One region of the Lysinibacillus sp. FSL K6-0102 genome, then DNA from elsewhere that is predicted to be linked to it. Evidence: predicted binding sites of a transcription regulator. Region 1 holds the regulator's gene; each other region holds the start of a gene.
The links. Region 1 encodes LexA, which represses DNA repair genes until DNA is damaged. Its sites were predicted from a motif close to CGAACATATGTTCG; they were not measured.

Region 1 (3,284 bases):
TGTCCAAAATGTCAGAGACGACTGACGGCGCTTGATTTAGTACCAGTTTTGTCTTATGTATTTTTAGGAGGAAAATGTCGTGGTTGTGGCAATAAAATTTCTTGGGTTTACCCAGTCATAGAATTAATGACAGGTGTATTATTTGCCTTTGCTTATGGGCAGTTAGGCTGGGGCATAGAATTGATAGTAGCACTCTTTTTTATCTCCTTATTAGTTATTATCGTTGTATCAGATTTAGCCTATATGCTAATTCCAGATAAGGTGTTAGTATTCTTTTTACCTTTGCTAGCTATTGGACGAGTGCTGTCACCATTAACACCGTGGTGGGACTCTCTTGTGGGTGCTGTGGTTGGGTTTGGCATATTATATATCATTGCTGTGCTATCAAACGGTGGCATGGGTGGAGGCGATATTAAATTATTCTTTTTAATTGGTCTCGTTCTGGGTACGATTGATACACTGTTAACGCTATTTTTAGCTGCAGTTATTGGTATGATTGTCGGGATTACCATGTTATCGAAAAACAAACAGGGGAGAAAAACACCCATTCCGTTTGGGCCATCTATTGCATTGGCCGCAGTTATTGTTTATTTCTATGGCGATGTATTAATTAATTGGTATCTAGGCTTTTGGTAATTGTGCAATTTTCAAGAATTTGGAGGGAAGCAAGTGAAACCGATTATTGGTATTACAGCCTTTGTTGAGGATGATTTATCCTCTCGATTAAATGCTGCTTACAGTAAAAGCATCATTGAAGCAGGTGGAATTCCACTGATTATTCCAATTGGAGTAGAAGAAGAGGCAGCCCAGATTTTAGCCCTTACAGACGGTTTATTATTATCTGGTGGTCATGATGTGCACCCATTTCTATTCGGGGCTGAGCCTTCATTAAAGCTTGGAAAAATTCATCCAGCGCGAGATACGATTGAGTTAGCATTGATTGAAGCCGCATTCCAACGTAAGATGCCTATTTTCGGGATCTGTCGAGGAATTCAAATACTAAATGTTGCATTAGGTGGTACCTTATATCAGGATATTGATAGTGATCACTTTAGTACCAAGTTACTCCAACATATGCAGCAATCAGGTAGAGCTGTAGCTACCCATTCTGTACAGGTTATTGCTGACAATCTATTAGCGACTATCGTTGAACAAGAGAAAATAGCAGTGAATTCATTTCATCATCAAGCGGTGAATGTTTTAGCAGAAAAATTAAAAGTAGCGGCAAAATCTAACGACGGTATTATCGAAGCGGTAGTTCATGAGGAGATGCCATTTTGCTTAGCTGTTCAGTGGCATCCTGAGGAACTAGCCATAGCAGGAGATGAGAGTGCTCAAAAGCTATTTTCAGCCTTTATTGAAGCGAGCTTAAAATTTAAGAAGGAAGTTTAGAAGAGGCATTGTACAAAGAATCCAATCGTATGTGGATTCTTTTTTTGGCGTAAAAAAGAGGATACATGCTCTTAGAAGGAACATAATCCTCAAAATCTGCTTTAATCGTTAATGTACACGTCTGTAAAGACCTACAACTTGTCCTAAAATAGAAACTTGATCGACTATAATTGGTTCCATAGAAGAATTTTCAGGCTGTAAACGGAAATGGTTTTTCTCTTTAAAGAAACGTTTTACAGTTGCTTCATCCTCAGCTGTCATAGCTACAACAATATCCCCATTATTAGCTGTTGCCTTTTGTTTTACAATGACTAAATCTCCATCTAAAATCCCAGCTTCAATCATTGATTCCCCCATGATTTCTAGCATGAACAATTGATCTTCACTTGTGCCATACGTATCGGGTAATGGGAAGTATTCTTCAATATTTTCAATTGCTGTAATTGGAGAACCAGCTGTAACTTTCCCGACAAGTGGGACATGGATCACCTGTTGTTTTTGAATGGATTCTTCAGGCTCTAAAATTTCAATTGCGCGTGGCTTTGTTGGATCTCGACGAATAAAGCCTTTTTGTTCTAATCGAGCTAAATGTCCATGAACAGTTGAACTGGAAGCAAGTCCAACTGCTTCACCAATTTCACGTACTGATGGTGGATATCCTTTAGCTCGTACCTCTTCCTTAATGAAAGCTAAAATGTCCTCTTGTCTTTTCGAAACTTTTTTCATGAGTGCTCACCTCTTTTTTCTAAAATCATTCTTCTTATTTGATAGTATAACAGAATGCGAACATGTATGCAAACATAGGTTCGAAAAGTGTTTGACAAAAACGTTTGTTCGCTTTATTATGGGAACATACATTCCGAACAAACATTCTTAAAAAGGGGTAATGATTATGACATGGTTTAAGAAAAACACACATATCTCAATCTTAATAGGAGCTTGTTTATTATTTGCAGCATACCTTTACATTACTGATCCAGGAAAAGTTAGTTACGCAGAAATTCAAATCGAACATGGGGATAGCTTGTGGTCGTTAGCCGAGCAATATCGTGGTAAGATGAGTACTGATGATTGGATAAAGCTTGTAAAAACTGAAAATGAACTAGCAGATATTAAAATTGTAGCGGGAAAATCTCTAGTTATTCCTGTAGTGAGTGATCAAGCCAGTCCCATCAATACTATCGAAATTGCGAGAAATGAACAATGATAAATAATCAACTATCGGCTGTTGTCTATTGTCGCGTAAGTACTGAAAAAGAAACACAAAGCTCCTCATTAGAGCGCCAGCAGGAAGAGTTGCTGCGCTATGCTAAAGAGCAAGGCTATGCGGTGAAGGGCGTGTTTAAAGATCAACATAGTGGCTATGATGTAGAACGTGAAGGCTTGCTAGAAATGCTTGATTTTATAAAAGATAAGAACATTAATGCTCTTTTTGTCCAAGATGAAACTCGTTTAGGACGAGGCAATGCAAGGATGGCTGTATTACATTTATTACAAAAGTCAGCAACTGATGTTTTTTCTATGCGTGATGCAGGCCCAGTCCAATTAAATGAAATGGATACGATGCTGCTTGAAATTTTAGCGATTGTAGAGGAATATCAGCGTAGAATCCATAATGCTAAAATTCGACGAGGTATGCGACGTGCTGTAGAAAACGGTTATCGTCCAGAAAATAATTTATCGAATCGAGGTAATCCGCAGGGGCAGGAGCGAAAAGATCTACCTGTAGAGGAAATTGTGAAGCTACGCAAACGTGGATTTACCTTTGAAGAAATTTCTATAACGCTTAGAGGGTTAGGCTTTGAGGTAAGTAAGGCGACAGTACATCGTCGTTTCCAAGAGCACCAAGAAAGATTAGCAGGAAAATAATATTCCTGCTAATTTTTTTTGTA
Region 2 (3,284 bases), 1.4 Mb from region 1:
TATTGTAATTCATCATTACTTGTATCAACATCAACATGTAAATTGTGATCGTTAAAGAACCAAAGATCTTTCTCATCAATGTAATAGATAACACCATCAATTTCTGTTTGCACACCTATGGCAATAGGTTCCTCACGTGTCATGCCTAGTGAAAAGCCTTCGTGAAACGGACTTGAGCCACCATAACGTGCATAAAAACGAATTGTATCACCAGGTTCAACTTCCATTTCATGTTTGAACCATTGTAGGGCTTCATCTGTCAATGCAATATTCATTTCAAATGCTCCTCTCTTCCTACAGCCATTTTACCTTTGGTTCGGTGCCGTTTTTAATACGAGCAATATTGGCACGGTGACGATAAATAATAAAGGTAAATAAAAAGGCTACCAAGATGCCTAATGCAAAGTCACCTGTAATAAAATAATAAACGATTGCATAGATAAGCGCTACTAAAGCGGCTATCATTGATGTTAAGCTGACGATTTTTGTGATTTTTAATGTCACAATAAAGGTAATAAATAGTAGGACAAAGAGTGGCCAAGAATAGCCTAATAATACACCAGCTGACGTTGCCACAGCTTTCCCACCACGGAAGTTGGCAAAGATCGGGAACATATGACCGATAACAGCGACAAGACCCAGTAATAAAGAGTGGAGTGTAGTATCAGAGAAAACAGGAAGTGTCACGAGTAAGACAGCGGCAGTTCCTTTTAAGACATCCATCACCGTAACAATAATACCAGCCTTTTTCCCTAATGTTCTAAAAGTATTGGTCGCACCAAGATTACCGCTCCCGTGTTCACGAATATCGGTATTATAAAAAATTTTGCCTATCCATAATCCAGAAGGTATAGAGCCGATTAGATAAGCACATAAAATAATAAGTCCATTGATCATAGTTGGACTCCTTTCATTCATAGTCCATCACTTGGTACTAATAGTTTGTAACAAGTATTTTACACTTTTTCTTGCTAATCTACAATGTTATGAAGGAGATTTCATCCGAAGTCTTGAATCAATACAAAAGAGAATCTATTAGTGAGGACTAGGCTTTTAGACATAAATTTGTAGGAAGCACTAAAACCTTTATAAAAATATAGGCAAAATGGCAATTTTGTCAATCGCTCATTCCTTTGGTAGAATAGAAGTCTAACTTTATCCTGTTTAATCGCAAGGCACGAGTTAGTGTGCTTTTATTTGCAAGCATCACAACTTTATTTTGCAACTAAGTAGGCTTCAATGCGTCAAATGATGATGGAAGCTAGAAGCAGTCTGTCTTGCTCAAATACCAATTTTAAGCAACTGTTGAAGATGTTTACTATTAATAAAAAAGATCAAAACTGTGAGCAAATTTTAAAATTTTATTGGACCTGTCGCTAGCTATTGACAGGAAATGCTATTATTATTAGGATGAGAACATAAATAGAACATGTGTTTGTTTTTTGGAGGGGAATTTTTTTGACGAATAAACAGTCACCTAGCGTCTATAATGATGACGCTATACAAGTATTAGAAGGATTAGAAGCGGTACGCAAACGACCTGGCATGTATATCGGTTCTACGGATGGCCGTGGACTTCATCACCTTGTGTATGAAATCGTAGATAATGCGGTGGATGAAGCACTGGCTGGCTTTGGATCTCATATTATTGTCACAATTCATAAAGATCAAAGTATGAGTGTGCGCGACTTTGGCCGTGGGATGCCAACCGGTATGCATAAAATGGGCAAACCGACACCAGAAATTATTTTTACAGTGCTACACGCTGGTGGTAAATTTGGTCAAGGTGGCTATAAAACAAGTGGAGGTTTACATGGTGTTGGTTCTTCCGTTGTGAATGCGCTCTCAACATTTTTAGAGGTGACAATCTATCGCGATGGTAAAAAGTATCGTCAACGCTTTGAACATGGTGGACAGCCTGTCACAACACTTGAAAATATTGGGCAGACCAAGCAGACAGGAACGCTTGTTCATTTCCTACCAGATGAAACGATCTTCTCTGTCACAAAATTCAATTATGATACGTTAGCAGAACGATTACGTGAATCAGCCTTTTTATTAAAGGGCTTAAAAATTGAATTAATTGATGAGCGCGAGGAAGGCAAGAGCGATGTGTTCTTTTATGAGAATGGCATCGAGGCTTTCGTTGCGTATTTGAATGAGGAAAAAGATGTCCTTCATCCAGTAAAATATGTTGAAGGCGTACAGGATGAAATCGAAGTAGAGTTCGCTTTCCAGTATAACGATGGTTATTCAGAAACGATTTTATCATTCGTTAATAATGTCCGTACACGTGATGGTGGTACACATGAAACGGGTGCAAAGGCAGCATTGACACGTGTCTTTAATGAATATGCAAGAAAAATTGGCCTGTTAAAGGACAAGGATAAAAACCTTGAGGGGACAGATATTCGTGAGGGCTTAGCAGCGATCGTGTCTGTTCGTATCCCAGAGCATTTACTGCAATTTGAAGGACAAACAAAGGGCAAGCTTGGGACAAGTGAGGCTCGTTCTGCAGTAGATAGTGTAGTGTCTGAGCAAATTTTGTATGTGCTAGAGGAAAATGCAGAGTTATCAGCTTCTCTTGTTCGTAAAGCGATTCGAGCGCAGCAAGTGCGTGAAGCAGCTCGTAAAGCGCGTGAGGATGCACGAAATGGCAAGAAAAACAAAAAGGGTAGTACGATTTTATCTGGAAAATTAACACCAGCTCAGTCACGTAATGCGGCAAAAAATGAGCTGTATTTAGTCGAGGGTGATTCTGCGGGTGGCTCTGCTAAACAAGGTCGTGACCGTACATTCCAAGCGATTCTGCCATTGCGCGGGAAGGTAATCAATACAGAGAAAGCCAAGCTACAGGATATTATGAAAAACGAAGAAATTTCAACGATTATCCATGCGATTGGGGCAGGTGTTGGTACGGATTTTGCGGTGGAGGATTCTGCCTACAATAAAGTAGTCATCATGACCGATGCGGATACGGATGGGGCACATATTCAAGTCTTGCTATTAACATTCTTCTATCGTTATATGCGTCCGCTCATTGAGTCTGGGAAGGTCTATATCGCACTACCGCCGCTTTATAAAGTCTCTAGAGGTACAGGGAAAAAAGAAGTCATTGAATATGCTTGGACAGAAAGTGATTTACAAAAGGCCATCAAGAAGGTTGGAAAGGGTTACATATTACAGCGCTATAAAGGTCTTGGTGAGATGAATGCAGACCAACTATGGGACACAACGATGAACCCTGAAACACGGACATTGATTCGTGTCACAATCGAGGATGG
Region 3 (3,284 bases), 2.1 Mb from region 1:
ATGTAGCTCGTCTAATACATGGGCGAAATGGTGGTGCTCCACTTTATTTGTGCCCGGTGTCACGACCATTAATCGACTTGCTGTACGATCCACTAATGGTGTTTGGGCAATAAGCTCCTCTGGTAATTCAAAATCAAAATCTTCTACACGCATGAAAATAACTTCCTTCTTTATGTTTGTTGGGGATACTCATATCCAAAATGTTCGTAAGCTAAATGTGTGGCTACTCTTCCTCTCGGGGTACGTTGAATAAGGCCAATTTGCATCAAATAAGGCTCGTATACATCTTCTATCGTAACCCGTTCCTCACCAATTGATGCAGCAAGAGTATCTAAGCCTACTGGGCCTCCTCGGAATCGCTCAATCATATTGGTTACAAGTTTATGGTCAATATGATCAAGCCCTCTAGGATCTACTTGTAACAGCTCTAATGCTTGCTGTGCAAGACCCTCCGTTATCATACCATCTCCAAGCACTTGTGCATAATCTCGCACTCGTTTCAATAAACGATTGGCAATTCGAGGTGTTCCACGTGAGCGTCTCGCCATTTCCATTGCTGCTACTTGCTCTATTTCTACCTCAAATAAATGTGCACTTCTCACAACAATTTCAGCAAGCGATCGGTCATCATAATATTCTAGGCGCAGCAACACACCAAAGCGATCTCTTAGAGGAGCTGATAAAGCACCCGCTCTTGTTGTTGCACCTACAAGGGTAAAGGGAGGTAAATCAAGTCGTACAGAACGTGCTTCAGGACCTTTTCCTACCACAATATCTAAGCAGAAGTCTTCCATTGCTGGATATAATACTTCTTCAATAGCACGGGGCAGTCGATGAATTTCATCAATAAATAAAACGTCCCCAGGCTCTAGTGAACTTAAAATAGCTGCCAAATCTCCTGGACGCTCAATCGCAGGGCCACTTGTCATGCGTACGTTAACATTCATCTCATTTGCGATAACAGCCGCTAAGGTCGTTTTACCAAGTCCTGGAGGTCCATATAACAACACATGATCTAAACTTTCTTGGCGAAGCTTTGCCGCTTCAATGAATATTTGTAAGTTTTCCTTTACTTTATGTTGCCCAATATACTGTGCTAATTTTTGAGGACGTAAAGATAACTCAAACTGCTCATCATAGCTCCCTGCTTCACTTGCCATCATACGTTCAGACATGCACCTTTCCTCCTTTCCTTATTTTAATTTTAGCAGTAGTTGCAATGCTTGTTTCATAAAGGCATCTGTCGTTTCAAGTTTATCGTTATCCTCTAGCTGTGGTTTAATTTTTTCTAGCTCTTTTTCAGAATAGCCAAGAGCCATTAAGGCAAGTAGGGCTTCTTCTAATTCATGTTTATAGGCATTCACACCAAACAAAGGTAATTCATCTTCTGCACTAGGTAATTCAAGTGTATCTAATAATGAACCAAGTTTACCCTTCAAGTCGAGGATCATTTGACGTGCTGTTTTTTTACCAACTCCAGGGAACTTCACTAAAAACGCTTCGTCCTCCCGCTCAATTGCGCTAATAACCTGTTGTGGATTACCTGTAGCTAAAATCGCTAAAGCGCCCTTTGGTCCTATTCCTGACACTAAAATAAGCTTACGGAATAACTCACGCTGATCTAGGTTAGGGAAGCCATATAAAACTTGCGCATCCTCTCGCACATGCAAATGAACATATATCTGTTGCTCAAGGGCAGATGTTCGAAAAGCAAATGGATTGGGCGTATTAAGTTGCCACCCAATCCCCTGTTGTTCCAGCACAATAAATTCAGGTGTAATACGAGTAATTTGTCCTTTTAAATAATCATACATCTATAATCCCTCACAATCATCGTCTTCGATTATAGCATATAGCGAACGAATGCTCGACAAAAAGTAGCGTCTAAACTCCGTTCGCAGACAAAAATGACCGCCAATTGACGGTCATTTCTTGACAAATCTATCAATATCGTACCACAGTTTTGGCCAATAGGTGAGGGCTCGTTTTGTAAATGGTACTAAATAATCTAAAAATACTAGCTGTTGCTCTAGTGGTAAATCTATAGCAAACAGCCATTCTCGTAATAACTCATTTGGGTATTTCAAGCGATGAAGCTTTCTTTTATCCAGTCGTTTCAGCTCAGGTAACTCTGCAAAAATCTTTCCAAGATCATAATCTACAGCAGGTAACACACGATGTAACCATAAAATATACTCGTCATCCGCTTCACCAAGGTGCGCTAAATCAAAATCAATTAAACGTAATTGTCCATCGGAGCACCATAAAAAATTATGATGAACTACATCCCCATGCAGTAGCGTAATCTCTTTTTCAGGTGCATCTTCCAATGCAATCAATTGTAATGACTTATCACTATAATGCAATATTTGATCAATTTCTTCTTTCGTTAAAAATGTTCGAAACTCATTTCTTCTACTTTTAAAACGCATATGACGCATTTGCCATTTTAAAAGCTGTGAGTAGGTATGCAAGCCTGGCACGCGCTGCCACGCAATCTTTTTATGTGTGTCATGTAAAGCGATTAATAGTCTAAGAGATTCATTACGATCTTTTTTATGCGCAAAGTTAGCCCCGTGGCTTCCTTCTTGCCACATTTGCACAATTAACTGCTCATCATCGCTCTGAACTAATGGTAGGATCAAAGAAGGTTCCATACGTCCTAATTGGCGATGAATGGTTCTTACCTTCTCCGCAATTTCCACTTGCTTTGCACGTTTGACAAAATAATTTTTCGATCGATATTTATATTTCCAAATATTTGGCTTTACTTCTTCTACAATATACGCTTTTTCACCATCGATAAGGCGTCATCCCGCCTGGGAAATAATGCGGAGACATCCAAGGACCTGCTGCTGATGGGCATGGTGGTGGACAATGTGTCGGACATGGTGGTGGCGGGCAATGACAAGGGTCCATTTGCCAATTTGGCATCATCATTGGTTGTGTGCCACAGCCACAAGATTGACCCATGTTCATATCAGGCATCATCATTGGTTGTGTGCCACAACCACAGGATTGCCCCATATTCATTTCGGGCATCATATCCATTTGTGGCTTTTGGTGATCTTGCGTATGGAAGAATGGTGATGTGGACTCTAAAAAGTCTTCCATTCCACCTACTTTATGATCTGGCATGTCATAGGACATTGGCTGCTGTGGCATCGTATAATGCTCGACCTGCGGCTGCATTGGCATCGGCCACCACATCTGATGATAGATTGGCTGATGGCAACTTGAACAATGTGGTACGGCAGGCATTTGTGGCATGATATGCATTGGTG

Region 2: parE (DNA topoisomerase IV subunit B) is a predicted target of LexA. The motif match lies at 1,425-1,438, and genes of this name have one in related genera.
Region 3: ruvA (Holliday junction branch migration protein RuvA) is a predicted target of LexA. The motif match lies at 1,857-1,870, and genes of this name have one in related genera.

Annotation. Positions count from the first base shown of each region.
Region 1 is NZ_JBBOPH010000001.1:1,261,153-1,264,436, forward strand. It holds gene NYE73_RS05885 (prepilin peptidase) at 1-636, shown strand, start outside; gene NYE73_RS05890 (gamma-glutamyl-gamma-aminobutyrate hydrolase family protein) at 670-1,392, shown strand; gene lexA (transcriptional repressor LexA) at 1,501-2,118, opposite strand; gene yneA (cell division suppressor protein YneA) at 2,285-2,599, shown strand; gene NYE73_RS05905 (YneB family resolvase-like protein) at 2,596-3,261, shown strand.
Region 2 is NZ_JBBOPH010000001.1:2,651,197-2,654,480, reverse strand. It holds gene NYE73_RS13435 (HesB/YadR/YfhF family protein) at 1-275, opposite strand, end outside; gene plsY (glycerol-3-phosphate 1-O-acyltransferase PlsY) at 295-897, opposite strand; gene parE (DNA topoisomerase IV subunit B) at 1,459-3,284, shown strand, end outside.
Region 3 is NZ_JBBOPH010000001.1:3,409,167-3,412,450, forward strand. It holds gene queA (tRNA preQ1(34) S-adenosylmethionine ribosyltransferase-isomerase QueA) at 1-153, opposite strand, end outside; gene ruvB (Holliday junction branch migration DNA helicase RuvB) at 171-1,175, opposite strand; gene ruvA (Holliday junction branch migration protein RuvA) at 1,194-1,814, opposite strand; gene NYE73_RS17350 (phosphotransferase) at 1,926-2,804, opposite strand; gene NYE73_RS17355 (LysM peptidoglycan-binding domain-containing protein) at 2,794-3,284, opposite strand, start outside.